DNA from 3 places in the Priestia sp. USM5 genome. Region 3 is predicted to be linked to each of the others. Evidence: riboswitches for the same ligand, from Rfam matches in the RefSeq annotation. Region 3 holds a riboswitch; each other region holds the start of a gene.

Region 1 (4,283 bases), on a different contig from region 3:
TCTCCACGATCATCATCCTTTTCTTTTTTCTTTACTCGTATGATGTCCGCTTTTACTCATTTTATCCGATAAAAACACGCGGTGAGATCATCAAGAATTTATACGCTTTTACGCTCAATAAACCGAAAAGGAAGCTCAATTTTTTGAGGATCCTTGCTCCTGACTAGTTTAAAAAGCGTTTCGCCCATTTCTTTGAGAGGAAGTTCGATCGTTGTGATTTGTAAATAAGAAGAAAGCGGATGATTATCAAAACCAATAATAGCTAAATCGCCTGGAACTGATATACCCGCTTGTTCGCACTGAGCTTTTATACCAATAGCGACTTGATCGTTTGTTACTAAAAGCGCCTGAGGCCGATTTTTCATCTGCACCAATTTTTTCACCACTTTTTCACCATCTGTCACGTTCAAACAGCCTTGAAACACCCATTCCGGATGATAAGGCTCATTTATTCTTTCTACATATTCTTTGTATGCTTGCTGCCTCTGTTGACTATTTGTACCCGTCATTCTTCCAATACAGTAGCCAATATCCGTATATCCTTTTTCTTTTAAATACATGAGCGCTTTCTTAAAAGCTGCATAATGATCAACGTATACGGAGCGAATAGAACGATTTTTTACGTTTTCGCACACGGCTATCGGCCCGTACTGCTGATAATATTCAATCGTGCTCCAGCTGCCTGCTCTAGAACAAATAATCACTCCATCAACCTGCTTTGTTTTTAGCATATGAAGCGCTTCTTCTTCTTTTTTTACATCATAGTTCGTCTGACAAATAACAAGCTGATACTGCTTTTCTAACGCTTGAGAGGCCACTCCTTCTAAAAGCAGACTGAAATAAGGATGATTAATAAAAGGCAAGACGACAGCAATCATATTTGTTTTCCCTTTTGATAAGTGAACGGCATTAATGTTTTGTTCGTAATTAAGTTCTTGAATTACTTCTTCTACCAGACGGCGCTTTTCTTCTTTTACATACGGATGATGATTTAAAACCCGTGACACGGTCGAAACAGATACACCAGCTTTTTTTGCGATATCTCGGATATTTGTCATGTTTTCACCTTTTTCTCTTGCGCTGAAACGCGTTTCATACTTTATTCTCATTATAAAGTGAAACAGCAATAAGCTAAACCCGTTACAATCATGTTTTTATTCACTTATATAAGGAGGTCATATCATGGGTATTTTATTATTCATTTTATTATGCGGAATTGAAATCGGAGGAGCGGCTTATGCACTTAAACAAAATGAGACACTTTGGAAGGAGCTAGATGAAAAAAAGCCGACTGATTTTTTCAAACAGTAAAAAACCCTTAAAAAGAATGTTCTTTTTAAGGGTTTGATATTACGCAGCTTCTTTAGATGATTTTGATTTTTTATTTAAACGAGGAAAGCCAATTACAATCGCAATGATACCGCAAACCGCTGTTAACATTGGATAGAATGTAAATGGAATAATCTCAACCGGTGAAACTTTAGCAAATCCTGCTGCGAGAAGCATTTGTGCACCGTAAGGGATAAGCCCTTGAACGCTGCATGAAAACAAGTCGAGCAGACTGGCTGATTTACGATTATCAATTGAATACTTATCAGAGATTTCTTTCGCTAACGGACCTGCTGTAATAATTGAAATCGTGTTATTAGCCGTGGCTAAATTGGTTAAACTTACTAATCCAGCGATGCTGAATTCTCCGCCTTTTTTTGTTTGAATGCGTCGTGTTAATAGGTTCAATAAGAACTGAATACCACCGTTATAGCGAATGAGTTCAACCATTCCGCCAATTAAAAGAGATAAAATAATTAATTCCGACATTCCGCCAATACCTTCTGTCACAGTTTTAGCAAGAGAAGAAAGCGTGTAGCTTCCGTCAGCTAATCCAATTACGCCGGCTAATACAATTCCTCCGGTTAAAATGCTTAATACGTTTGCACCAAATATGGCAGCAACGAGTACGCCGACATAAGGCAAGATTTTAAACCAGCTAAAATCTTTAATTTCTACTGATGACGTATTGCCTAGCGTCATTACAAGTAATAAAATCACTGTAACAATCGCTGCAGGAAGGACAATAAAAAAGTTTACTTTTAATTTATCTGACATATTTGTTTTTTGCGTACGAACTGCCGCAATGGTCGTATCAGAGATTACGGATAAATTATCTCCAAACATTGCACCACCAACAACAGCAGCAATTGCCAATGTAATGGATACATGCGCCTGCTCACTGATTCCTACAGCGATAGGCCCTAACGCAGCGATCGTTCCCATTGACGTTCCCATCGAAATTGAAATGAATGCGCCAATAACGAAGATTCCGACTACCACTAAGCTTTGCGGAAGCACAGACAGAGCTAAGTTTACCGTTGAATCAACAGCTCCCATGCCTTTAGCGACTTGAGAAAAAGCACCTGCCAAAATAAAAATAAGTACCATAATAATGATATCAGGATGCCCTGCTCCTTTAGCAAAACGTTCCACTTTTACATTAAGTGAATCTTTGCGGTTCATAGCCAGCGCCACGATGGCTGCAATGATAATAGCTACTAATACAGGCAGCTTATAAAAATCTCCCGTTATAATTCCTGATCCGACAAACAGGACTAAAAAGATGCCCAGCGGTAACAGCGCCCAGCCGTTTCCTTTTTGTTGTTCCATTCTTAACACCTCTTGTTTACGTAATAAAAAAAGACCTCTTCTTATTGATAAGAAGAGGTCTCTTATTTGTATCATAAGATTACCCTTCTCATCTTCCAAACGAAACATCGTCTGCTGGATTTGGCACCGCACTGCGTACAGCCAGTTGCCGAGACATCCTAGGGCCAGTCCCTCCGTCTCTCTTGATAAGAAGTTTATAGTTGTTTTAAAAATAGTCTTTCACTACTGTAATCTCTTTTTATTTAATTGTCAAATGCTATTTTAGAAAAATATATAGTGTGAAAATTCTCACATCAATTAGCTACGTCACGTTTTAAAAACGCCACCCACGCTACGCCCATAAAGAAGACAAAGTGTGCAACTAAGATGAAGATTGAAAATGGAATTGTCATTCCGTCAAACATCGTCTTCATTCCGTCCATATACTGCACAAAGTTTGTGTTGGCGAACAGTAAAAATTTCCCCCACCATAAACCTAGCTCTGATACTAGTCCTGTTACAGCTTTTGCGCCGATACTTATGACAATAGCTAGACTTGAAGCAAGCGCGCTGTTTCTAAATAAAGACGACAGCATAAAAGCAAACGTCATCATCATAAACGTTTCCATATACGCGCTGTCATACGTAAGCGTAATGTTTTTAAGCAGCTGCGCATCTCCTTCTAGACTGGCAAATCCAAAGAACAATGCTCCCCATACAAACGAAAAAAGCAAATAGCTCAGCAAGTAATACAAGCTAATTAAAACGAGCGTTATGTACTTGGACGTTAAAATCGTTGAACGTCTAGCAGGGCGAATTAAAAGAAGCTTAATGGTACCCGCTTCAAACTCTTTTGCAACCATTGATCCTCCAACAGCAAGCGCGAAAAATTGAACGAGGATCAGCATGCCTGCACTAAATGACAGGAAATTCAATATGTTGTCTTCCGTTCCTGCGCTGTTTGCTACTTTCTTCATTAAAAGAGCCATACAAAGAGTTAAGATGCCGATTGTAATAAACGTGACTTTTGTACTTCTTTTGTAAAACCATTTCATGTGTTCATTTTGAATTAACTTAAGCATGGTGCTCTCCCTCCGTAACGGACATAAACGAATCTTCAAGCGTCTCATAAACAGGAGTGATTCGGTAGACTAAAATATCGCTGTCCACTAATTTTCTATTCACAGCTGGAATTTGTTCTTTCATAATCACTACATCAATACTATCGGATTTTATTGTTACTTGGAATTCTTGAGATAAAAGATCCGCTGCTTGTTGCACGTCAGATACTTCAAATTCTACATACATCCCTTGATCTTGACGATTTGGAGATAGATCTTGAACAGCTTTTAACTCGCCGTTTTGAATAATACCAACGCGGTCACATAATGCTTCCACTTCTTTTAATAAGTGGCTCGCGATTAAAATTGAAATACCTTCTTCCCTGCAGAGGGTTTGTAAATATGTACGAAATTCTCTCATTCCCGCTGGGTCTAGACCATTTGTTGGTTCGTCTAGTAAAAGCAATGCAGGCTTATGTAAAATAGCTTGAGCTACTCCTAAACGCTGTCTCATCCCAAGGGAATACGTCTTCACTTTTGCATGAATGCTGTTTTCAAGCTTTACTAGCGCAATCACTTCAT
Region 2 (4,283 bases), on a different contig from region 3:
TGAGCTTGGAGACATCGTATTCGTTGAACTGCCAGAAGTAGGAGCAACAGTAGAAGCTGACGAGCCGTTTGGTAGCGTTGAATCAGTAAAAACAGTTTCTGAGCTTTACGCACCAATTAGCGGTGAAGTTGTAGCAGTAAACGACAACTTAGGCGATAGTCCTGAACTTGTTAATGAATCTCCATACGAAGAAGCATGGATGATTACAATCAAACCATCTGATGCTTCTCAAGTAGACAAGCTGATGACAGCAGAGCAATACGAAGAAATGACAAACGAAGGATAATATTCCTCCATAAATTGTCTTTATGAAAAGTTTTTGACTGGACACTCTATTAGTAAACAAGCTAAAGGAGTGTCTTTTTATGTTTGAAAAACAAAAAATGGACGTTACAGATCGCGTTACAGCTAAATTTCATGACGGCGGTATGAAATTATACGTTGATAAGCAGCCAATTGGTGAAGTTAGCTACGGAACAAGCGGCAATGAATACCGCTTTGAAGAAGGATATTCGCAAGAAAATAATAAGTTCTATCAATACGCGGACGTACAAAAACAAGGTGAAACGCAAAAATATACAGACTGCGATGAAGAAGCAGGATGGTGCTAAACAGTGGCAACTGCCGCTGTTTTTCTTGTTTTATAGAGATAATATGGCCTAAACTGCCTTTTAAAAGAGTTCTTTCTTGCAAATTTCTTTTAAAAAACAGGTGAACTGTGATACATTAACGAATATTGTATAGCATAAAGAAATGATGTTACTATACAACTGACGATTATGGGTGATGAAAATGGGGCTAATTGAAATTGAAAAAGTAATTATTGTCGAAGGAAAGTCAGATAAAAAGCGTATTCAAGATATCATTCGAGAACCAATTGAAATTATTTGTACAAACGGTACGATTAGTTTATCAAAGCTGGATGAAATTATTGACTGTACGTTTAACAAAGAGGTATACATACTCGTTGACTCTGATGATTCAGGGAATAAGCTGAGAAAACAATTTAAACGAGAGCTTCCGGAAGCAGAGCATCTATATATTGATAAAATGTACCGAGAAGTTGCTGCCGCCCCTAGACATCACATAGCAACAGTATTGCTGAGTGCCAATATCGATGTTAATGCAGAATTTTTAACATAAAAGGAATGAGCAACATGCAAGAATGGAGCGAAAAACAGCTGGATGATCAGTTAAAAGAAGGAGAAAGAGCCTTTATCTTTTTCCATACGCCTTTTTGCGGGACATGTCAGCTGGCAAAAAAAATGTTAACCGTGGCAGAAGCGATGCTGCCGGATGTAACCATCGGAATGAGCAATTTAAATTATATGCCTTCAAAAGCAGAATTATTTTCTATTGAAAGCGTACCTTGTTTGATTGAAGTGGAAAATGGTGAAATGGTAAAAAAACTCTACGCGTTTCATTCCATCGAGCACGTACTCGAGGAGCTTCGATAATCAAACGTTTGTTTAAAATGAAGAAGTTGAAAGAGAGCGAACCGTTGGGGCTGTTGAAATATTGGGATATTATCCCAAGAACAAAATCTGTTGACAGCCTATCTGACACATGCTAAAATCACACTCATGAATGTTCATAAATGAATGAATATTTCCCAAAAACAAAATAATTGTTGCGAACTCTTATCAAGAGAGGTGGAGGGACTGAGCCCTGTGAAACCCGGCAACCGTCAGACTAACTGAAATGGTGCCAATTCCTGCAAAGCTATGCGCTTTGAAAGATGAGAGAAAGGATTAAATATCGAGCCTTTCTGTCATGCGCAGAGAGGCTTTTTTAATGGGGAAAATTGTTTTACGGCTTTTTCATCCTATAGGGCAACCTAACATAATTAAGTTTTTATTAAAGAAGGTGAAGAAATATGATTACATTAACAGACGTTACAAAAATTTATCAGGCCAAAAGCGGTCAAGTAACAGCTGTTGATAATGTGAATCTAACCGTTAACCAAGGAGAAATTTACGGAATTATTGGTTATAGCGGAGCGGGGAAAAGTTCTTTGATTCGCTTGCTAAACGGATTAGAAACACCAACAACAGGAACGGTCGAAGTAGCAGGTAATGATATTGGAAAAATTAAAGGCGGAAAACTCAGAAAAGCTAGACAAGAAATTAGTATGGTATTTCAGCACTTTAATATCTTGTGGTCGCGTACGGTACGAGAAAATATTGCCTTTCCGTTAGAAATAGCAGGGATTTCAAAAGAAAAAAGAATGAAACGAGTAGACGAACTTATCAAGCTAGTCGGGCTTGAAGGGCGTGAAGATGCTTATCCATCACAGCTTAGCGGCGGACAAAAGCAGCGTGTTGGGATTGCTCGAGCGCTAGCGAACAATCCAAAAGTATTGCTTTGTGATGAAGCAACATCAGCGCTTGATCCTCAAACGACAGATTCTATTTTAGATCTGTTAGTAGATATTAATGAGAAGCTAGGGTTAACCATTGTATTGATTACTCATGAAATGCACGTCATTCGTAAAATTTGTCATCGAGTAGCCGTTATGGAAAATGGGGCAGTAGTAGAAGAAGGACAAGTGCTAGAAGTATTCAGAAAACCTAAGCAGCCGATTACAAAACGATTCGTTCAACAGATTTCTGAACCAGAGGAAACGTTTGAAACGATTGAACAAGTAAAAGAGCTGTATCCAAGCGGGCAAATTATTCAGCTGACGTTTGTTGGCGGAAAAGCAGAGCAACCGCTCATTACAACGATTTTAAAACAGTTTGATGTAACGATTAATATTTTGCAAGGAAAGATTTCTCATACACAAACAGGTTCATACGGGACGTTGTTCGTTCATTTAGACGGAGAATTAACAGAAGTTGAAAAAGTCATTGCATACATTCATGAGCAGCAGGTAGAAGTGGAGGTAATGACAAATGCTTGAGAAACTATTTCCAAACGTTATTTTAGATGATTTTATTCAAGCGACAAATGAAACACTATATATGACGGCTATTTCAGTTGTAGCCACATTTGTTCTAGGTATTTTATTGGGCTTGCTTTTATTTTTAACGTCCAAAGGACAGCTTTGGCAAAACAAACCTTTATATGCCATTGTGTCGGCGGTTGTAAATATCTTTCGTTCCATTCCATTCATTATTTTAATTGTTTTACTGATTCCATTTACCAAAGCATTGGTAGGAAGTATTTTAGGCGCTAATGCAGCGTTACCGGCTTTAATTGTTGGAGCAGCACCATTTTATGCGCGTCTTGTAGAAATTGGTCTGCGTGAAATTGATAAAGGTGTTATTGAAGCTGCTAAATCAATGGGAGCCACAACAAGCACTATTATCTTTAAAGTGCTGTTACCTGAATCGCTGCCAGCTTTGATTTCCGGTTTGACAGTAACAACCATTGCGTTAGTCGGCTATACGGCAATGGCGGGTGTGATTGGAGCTGGGGGTCTTGGAAACCTTGCATATTTAGAAGGATTCCAGCGCAGTCATAATGACGTAACGCTAGCCGCTACGATCTTAATTTTGATTATTGTATTTATTATCCAACTTATTGGAGATGCGATTACTGCAAAAATTGATAAAAGATAAAGGGAGGATTATTTATTATGAAAAAATGGCTTTCAGCTTTAGCATTAACATCTGCGCTAGTAGTAGGATTAGCGGCGTGTGGATCTAACAATGGATCAAAAGATGAAAAGAAAATTGTCGTGGGTGCATCTAATACGCCTCATGCTGAAATTTTAGAACAAGCAAAACCTATTTTGGAAAAACAAGGAATTGACTTAGAGATTAAAAAATTTCAAGATTACATCTTACCGAACACAGCTCTTGCAAACAATGAAATTGATGCAAACTACTTCCAGCACGTTCCTTATATGAATTCAGTGCTAAAAGATCATAAAGGTGAAAAAGGGTATGATTTCGTAAGTGCCGGTGCCATTCACATTGAACCAATTGGTATCTACTCTAAAAAATACAAAAGCTTAAAAGATCTTCCGAAAAACGGCACAGTTATTATGCGTGATGCAGTAGCAGAGCAAGGACGTATTTTATCGATTTTTGAAAAAGCTGGCGTGATCAAATTAAAACCAGGCGTAAAGAAAACAGACGCACAAATTAAAGATATTGTAGAAAACCCTAAGAATTTAAAATTTAAAGCCGATGTTGAAGGCGGATTGTTACCTCAAATGTACAAAAACAATGAAGGTGACGCTGTTGTTATCAATGCTAACTATGCTATCGATGCTGGTTTAGATCCAGTAAAAGATCCAATCGCAGTGGAAAGCAAAGAAAACAACCCATATGCAA
Region 3 (4,283 bases):
CCTTCCATTCATCCGAAAAGAAAAACTCTTCATAAAGGTTAATCTTCACTTGCATTTTCTGTTCTGAATACTGATTTCGTTGAATTTCAATCCAAAAAGGAGATCCTTTAAAAATACAAAAGAGATCCGGTTCAATCCCTCCTTTTCGTCCGGTGGGCTTATCTTCGACAATGACATTCTTAGGCACACTATACGTACACATTTGTTTATAGACATCCAAGATAGAAAGGAAATGTAATATTTTTTGAGAGTTCTTTTTGATTTTTGCATCCACAGGCAAATAGACGGTTGGAGAATACTGCTGAGTGCGTTCAATTACCCCTAATCGATATAAACGTACCATCACACTATTACACGCATTTACAGGCGATTTCAGCTGTTTAAAGAACAGCTCAACCAACGAGTCTCGATCTACGGCTCGAAACTGGTTGATAAACCCAATGATGTCTTTATCACGTTGAGATAAACGGAAACTCATCGCTGTTCCTCCTTCTCTAATAATCCAAAGATAGACTGTGGTACGACCTCCAGTTGAGGTTCAGGGTCTTTTATGCGTGTTTTATAAGGAGAAAGCATTACTTTACACGCTTCTTCATCTAAGAAATACGCTTGAAATTCCTTCACTTCGTCAATTTTTATTTTCATACGGCCTCTAGCCGCAGCATCGATTTCTTCTGTTCCAATCACTCCGGCAACCTTGGCATTGGTTGCATCAGCTTGCCTACCAGATATCCGTACCCGTAAGTTGGCCTTTAATGCTGAATTTAATAAATCTGCATCGGGACGCTGCATGGCAATAATCGTATGAACACCTAATGCACGACCTTGGCTGGCAAACTGTTGGATCATTTCTACAAGATCTGTTTCTTTCTTCACGATGGACATTTCGTCAATTACCACAACGATCCGAGGAAGCTTAAATGAAAGCCTGCTTATATGTGTTACGCCATGCTCTAACAATAAATCGCCTCTTCGATACATTTCAGCTCGTAATAATGCAAAAGGTTTTCGCATGTCTTTTGCTTCAAAGCAAAGCGCATCCACATGGTCAATCTCATGAAATAAGCCCAAATCGGCTCGTTTAAGGTCCACTAAGACTAAGCGCAAGTCTTCAGGAGAGGAATATTTCACCCACGTGGTGAGGATGACACGCATGAGACTGCTTTTTCCAGCTCCAATTTCGCCAGAAATCAGTAAGGTTTCCAAATCCGCAAAATCCCATGAAACAGGGTTTCCATAGATATCTTGACCAATGCATACTGGGAGCTCCATTTTCTCAATATGAGGATGAATGACTTCATACTTATAATTGAGCATCTTAGGTAGGCTTTTGTGATGAACGGTAATACTAAAGTTCTTTAAGCTGCCATTCACTTCAATATTGCTGCCTAATACTTGTCGTAATGCCCATCTTTTTTTATTTAAAAGTTCAGGATCAATCCCATTCAGTAAGGAAAAAGCATACCGAGTGTAGGTGTTCTGATGATCGATTCGATGGATCTTCGGAAATTGATAGGAGGTACGATCCCCACGCTTTATGACTCGATAAATCTCTGCTGTACGAAACGCTTTAATAAGCTTTCCACGTAATTTTAGTTTCTCAAACATTTGAAACCCTCCTCAAAACATAAATGTCGCAAAGAAGTAAAATAAGGCCCCATAAAAGGTGACAGGTAAGATAAACCGCATCACCTTTGCGAACTGATCAACAAGATCGATGACACCCCATCGCTCTAGTATTCGTTCGATGATCGCAATTCCTAAGACAATGCCTCCTATGGTCAAAATAGTGGGGTCAAGCAGGGCTAGTGGACTAAAAGGAACAAAGGAATAAGCCTTGAGGGGACGAGGTCTCGTAAGAGGTGGTTTGTGAGGTGGAGAAAAGATTTTTGGAAAGGTAAATCCTTTTGTTTTTCTCATGTTGATACCTTCTTTCACTCTTTTAATTTTTTTGCTTTTGACGTACCTGTTTTTTCAGCTCAAGGCATCCGGTCGCCCCCTTCGCCTCTTCGGCTCAGCTCCCTTACAGATTCCACAAATGGCTTCAACAGGGTTATAAAGCTTGTATTAATGGGGTAGCGATACTGAACTAGCTACTGATTAGATAACGGAGTTACAATACTTTAGATACTATGTAGCTACTGCGGTAAGCTTGCCTGTCCAATCGAAAAATAACAAAGAACCCTTGCTGCAGTAGGTAATGAGGAAGTAATGAGGTAAGAGGTGTATTATTTCTGATTTTTCGAATTTTTGTTGACAACCTAAGAAAACAAGTGTAACCTTTTTTTAGTTAAATAAATTGAATATTCTTATCTCGAGAGGTGGAGGGACTGGCCCTAGGAAGCCTCGGCAACAGACTGTTAAAGTACTGTGCCAATTCCAGTAGCAATTTGCTTGAAGATAAGAAGAGAATCCATAACGATTATTAACCTCTTCTTATTTGTAAGAAGAGGTTTTTTATTTTGAAAAGAAAGAAGGAAACAAAACCATGACTAAGACATTAGTGAAGGCTCCATTTAAAGCTGATCACGTAGGTAGTTTTTTACGACCAACTCCCCTCAAAGAAGCAAGAAAAGCGTATGCGAATGGTACAATTAATAAAGCTGATTTAAAATCTGTAGAGGACAAAGAAATTGAAAAGCTTGTTCAGAAGCAAATTGAATTGGGTCTTAAATCGATCACGGACGGTGAATTTAGACGTTCTTGGTGGCATTTGGACTTCTTATCAGGCTTAGAAGGTGTGGAGCAGTTTGAAACAGAATATATCAGCCAATTCAAAGGTGCAAAAACCAAAAATAACGCAATTAAGGTAGTAGGTAAAGTGGACTTCGATCACCATTATATGGTGGAACACTTCACGTTTTTAAAAGAAGCTGTTGAACGACATGGTGATGGAAGCCAAGTTGCTAAATTCTCAATTCCAAGCCCAAACATGTTATTTACTCGAATTCAAGAAGATACATATTACAAGGGAAACAGAGATCAATTTTATCATGATACTGTGGCTGCTTATCAAAAAGCTATTCAAGCCTTTTACGACGCAGGCTGCCGTTATCTACAACTAGATGATACGTCCTGGATTGATTTCGTTTCTGAAGAACGCATCAATGCGGTTGTTGAGAAGCTTGGTATGGATGTAAAAGACATTATCGATAATCGAGTAAGTTGCTTAAATGATGCTATTTCTAAAAAGCCTGAAGATATGCTCATTACGATGCATATTTGTCGTGGAAACTTTAGATCTACGTATATCACAAGTGGTGGCTACGATACTATATCTGATGCTATCTTTGCTAACTTACATGTAGATGGACTTTTCCTTGAATATGATGATAACCGTTCAGGAGATTTTGAACCATTAAAAAGTTTTACACTTAACAATCAAACCGTTGTATTAGGATTGGTAACATCTAAATTCCCTACATTAGAAGATGCTAAAGTCATTAAGCGAAGAATCCAAGAAGCAAGTGAATATATTCCTCTAGAAAACTTGTCATTGAGTCCTCAATGTGGCTTTGCGAGTACAGAAGAAGGAAACGAATTAACAGAAGAAGAGCAATGGAATAAAATTAATCACGTAATTCAAATCGCTCAAGATGTCTGGACAAATAACTAAAGAATGATTTAAAAGATACCTCTCCTGTCAATTAGGAGAGGTATCTTTTAAATCATGAGGTTTTAGGCAAGGTATTCCCTTAAGATTATACTATACCCATACGTCGGTTCCCTATTTTTAAAATGGAGCAATTCACTTAATAAGGATCGACTTCGTGACTTTTCTTTACAGCATCTTCTGTTGCTTCATTTGCAGCTAATGTACCTTGTCCATATTTTGATTTACCTGCTTTACGACCAGGTACCTCACTTGTATTTTTCATATCCTGCATTTCGTGTAGTTTCTTTTCAATACCTTTCTTCACACGTCGACCATATTCTTCATCAGCTTGTGTAAAATGAGAAATCATCGTTTCTTGGATTCGTTTATCACAAATAGCAAGTGCATCCGATAGATTTTTAATCAATTCATCGCGCTCCCAATCTTCAAAACTACGGTATGTGTGACCTGCCTGCCCATAATCGTTAGGACGGTCAATTGGTGCACTCATTGCGGCTGCATTATACGTTGGTTGATGTGGAACACGGTCTTTCTTATTTTCTTCCTGAAAGCCACCAAGCATTGAAGGCTCATAATTAATATGTGGATTATCCCCAGATTCCTTTGGGTCACGAATATCCATTTGACCGCGCTGCTGATTCGTATGAATAGGCACTTTCGGTGCATT

What was found. A riboswitch is a leader RNA that binds a small molecule or an ion and turns the genes downstream of it on or off. The one in region 3 is predicted to bind S-adenosylmethionine.
Region 1: another riboswitch for S-adenosylmethionine. It lies ahead of ACWATA_RS13395 (Na+/H+ antiporter NhaC family protein); the one in region 3 lies ahead of ACWATA_RS28080 (5-methyltetrahydropteroyltriglutamate--homocysteine S-methyltransferase).
Region 2: another riboswitch for S-adenosylmethionine. It lies ahead of ACWATA_RS27695 (methionine ABC transporter ATP-binding protein); the one in region 3 lies ahead of ACWATA_RS28080 (5-methyltetrahydropteroyltriglutamate--homocysteine S-methyltransferase).

The regions. Positions count from the first base shown of each region.
Region 1 is NZ_JBSGKN010000001.1:2,473,599-2,477,881, forward strand. Features, by position in the region: gene ACWATA_RS13380 (transcriptional regulator SplA domain-containing protein) at 1-13, opposite strand, end outside; gene ACWATA_RS13385 (LacI family DNA-binding transcriptional regulator) at 99-1,058, opposite strand; gene ACWATA_RS13390 (hypothetical protein) at 1,183-1,311, shown strand; gene ACWATA_RS13395 (Na+/H+ antiporter NhaC family protein) at 1,351-2,661, opposite strand; SAM riboswitch class I at 2,747-2,853, opposite strand; gene ACWATA_RS13400 (ABC transporter permease) at 2,955-3,722, opposite strand; gene ACWATA_RS13405 (ABC transporter ATP-binding protein) at 3,715-4,283, opposite strand, start outside.
Region 2 is NZ_JBSGKN010000006.1:65,033-69,315, reverse strand. Features, by position in the region: gene gcvH (glycine cleavage system protein GcvH) at 1-286, shown strand, start outside; gene ACWATA_RS27710 (YusG family protein) at 366-611, shown strand; gene ACWATA_RS27705 (toprim domain-containing protein) at 793-1,143, shown strand; gene ACWATA_RS27700 (thioredoxin family protein) at 1,158-1,457, shown strand; SAM riboswitch class I at 1,638-1,745, shown strand; gene ACWATA_RS27695 (methionine ABC transporter ATP-binding protein) at 1,877-2,902, shown strand; gene ACWATA_RS27690 (methionine ABC transporter permease) at 2,895-3,563, shown strand; gene ACWATA_RS27685 (MetQ/NlpA family ABC transporter substrate-binding protein) at 3,581-4,283, shown strand, end outside.
Region 3 is NZ_JBSGKN010000007.1:47,043-51,325, reverse strand. Features, by position in the region: gene ACWATA_RS28095 (hypothetical protein) at 1-478, opposite strand, end outside; gene ACWATA_RS28090 (FtsK/SpoIIIE domain-containing protein) at 475-1,608, opposite strand; gene ACWATA_RS28085 (hypothetical protein) at 1,621-1,920, opposite strand; SAM riboswitch class I at 2,307-2,407, shown strand; gene ACWATA_RS28080 (5-methyltetrahydropteroyltriglutamate--homocysteine S-methyltransferase) at 2,489-3,616, shown strand; gene ACWATA_RS28075 (catalase) at 3,753-4,283, opposite strand, start outside.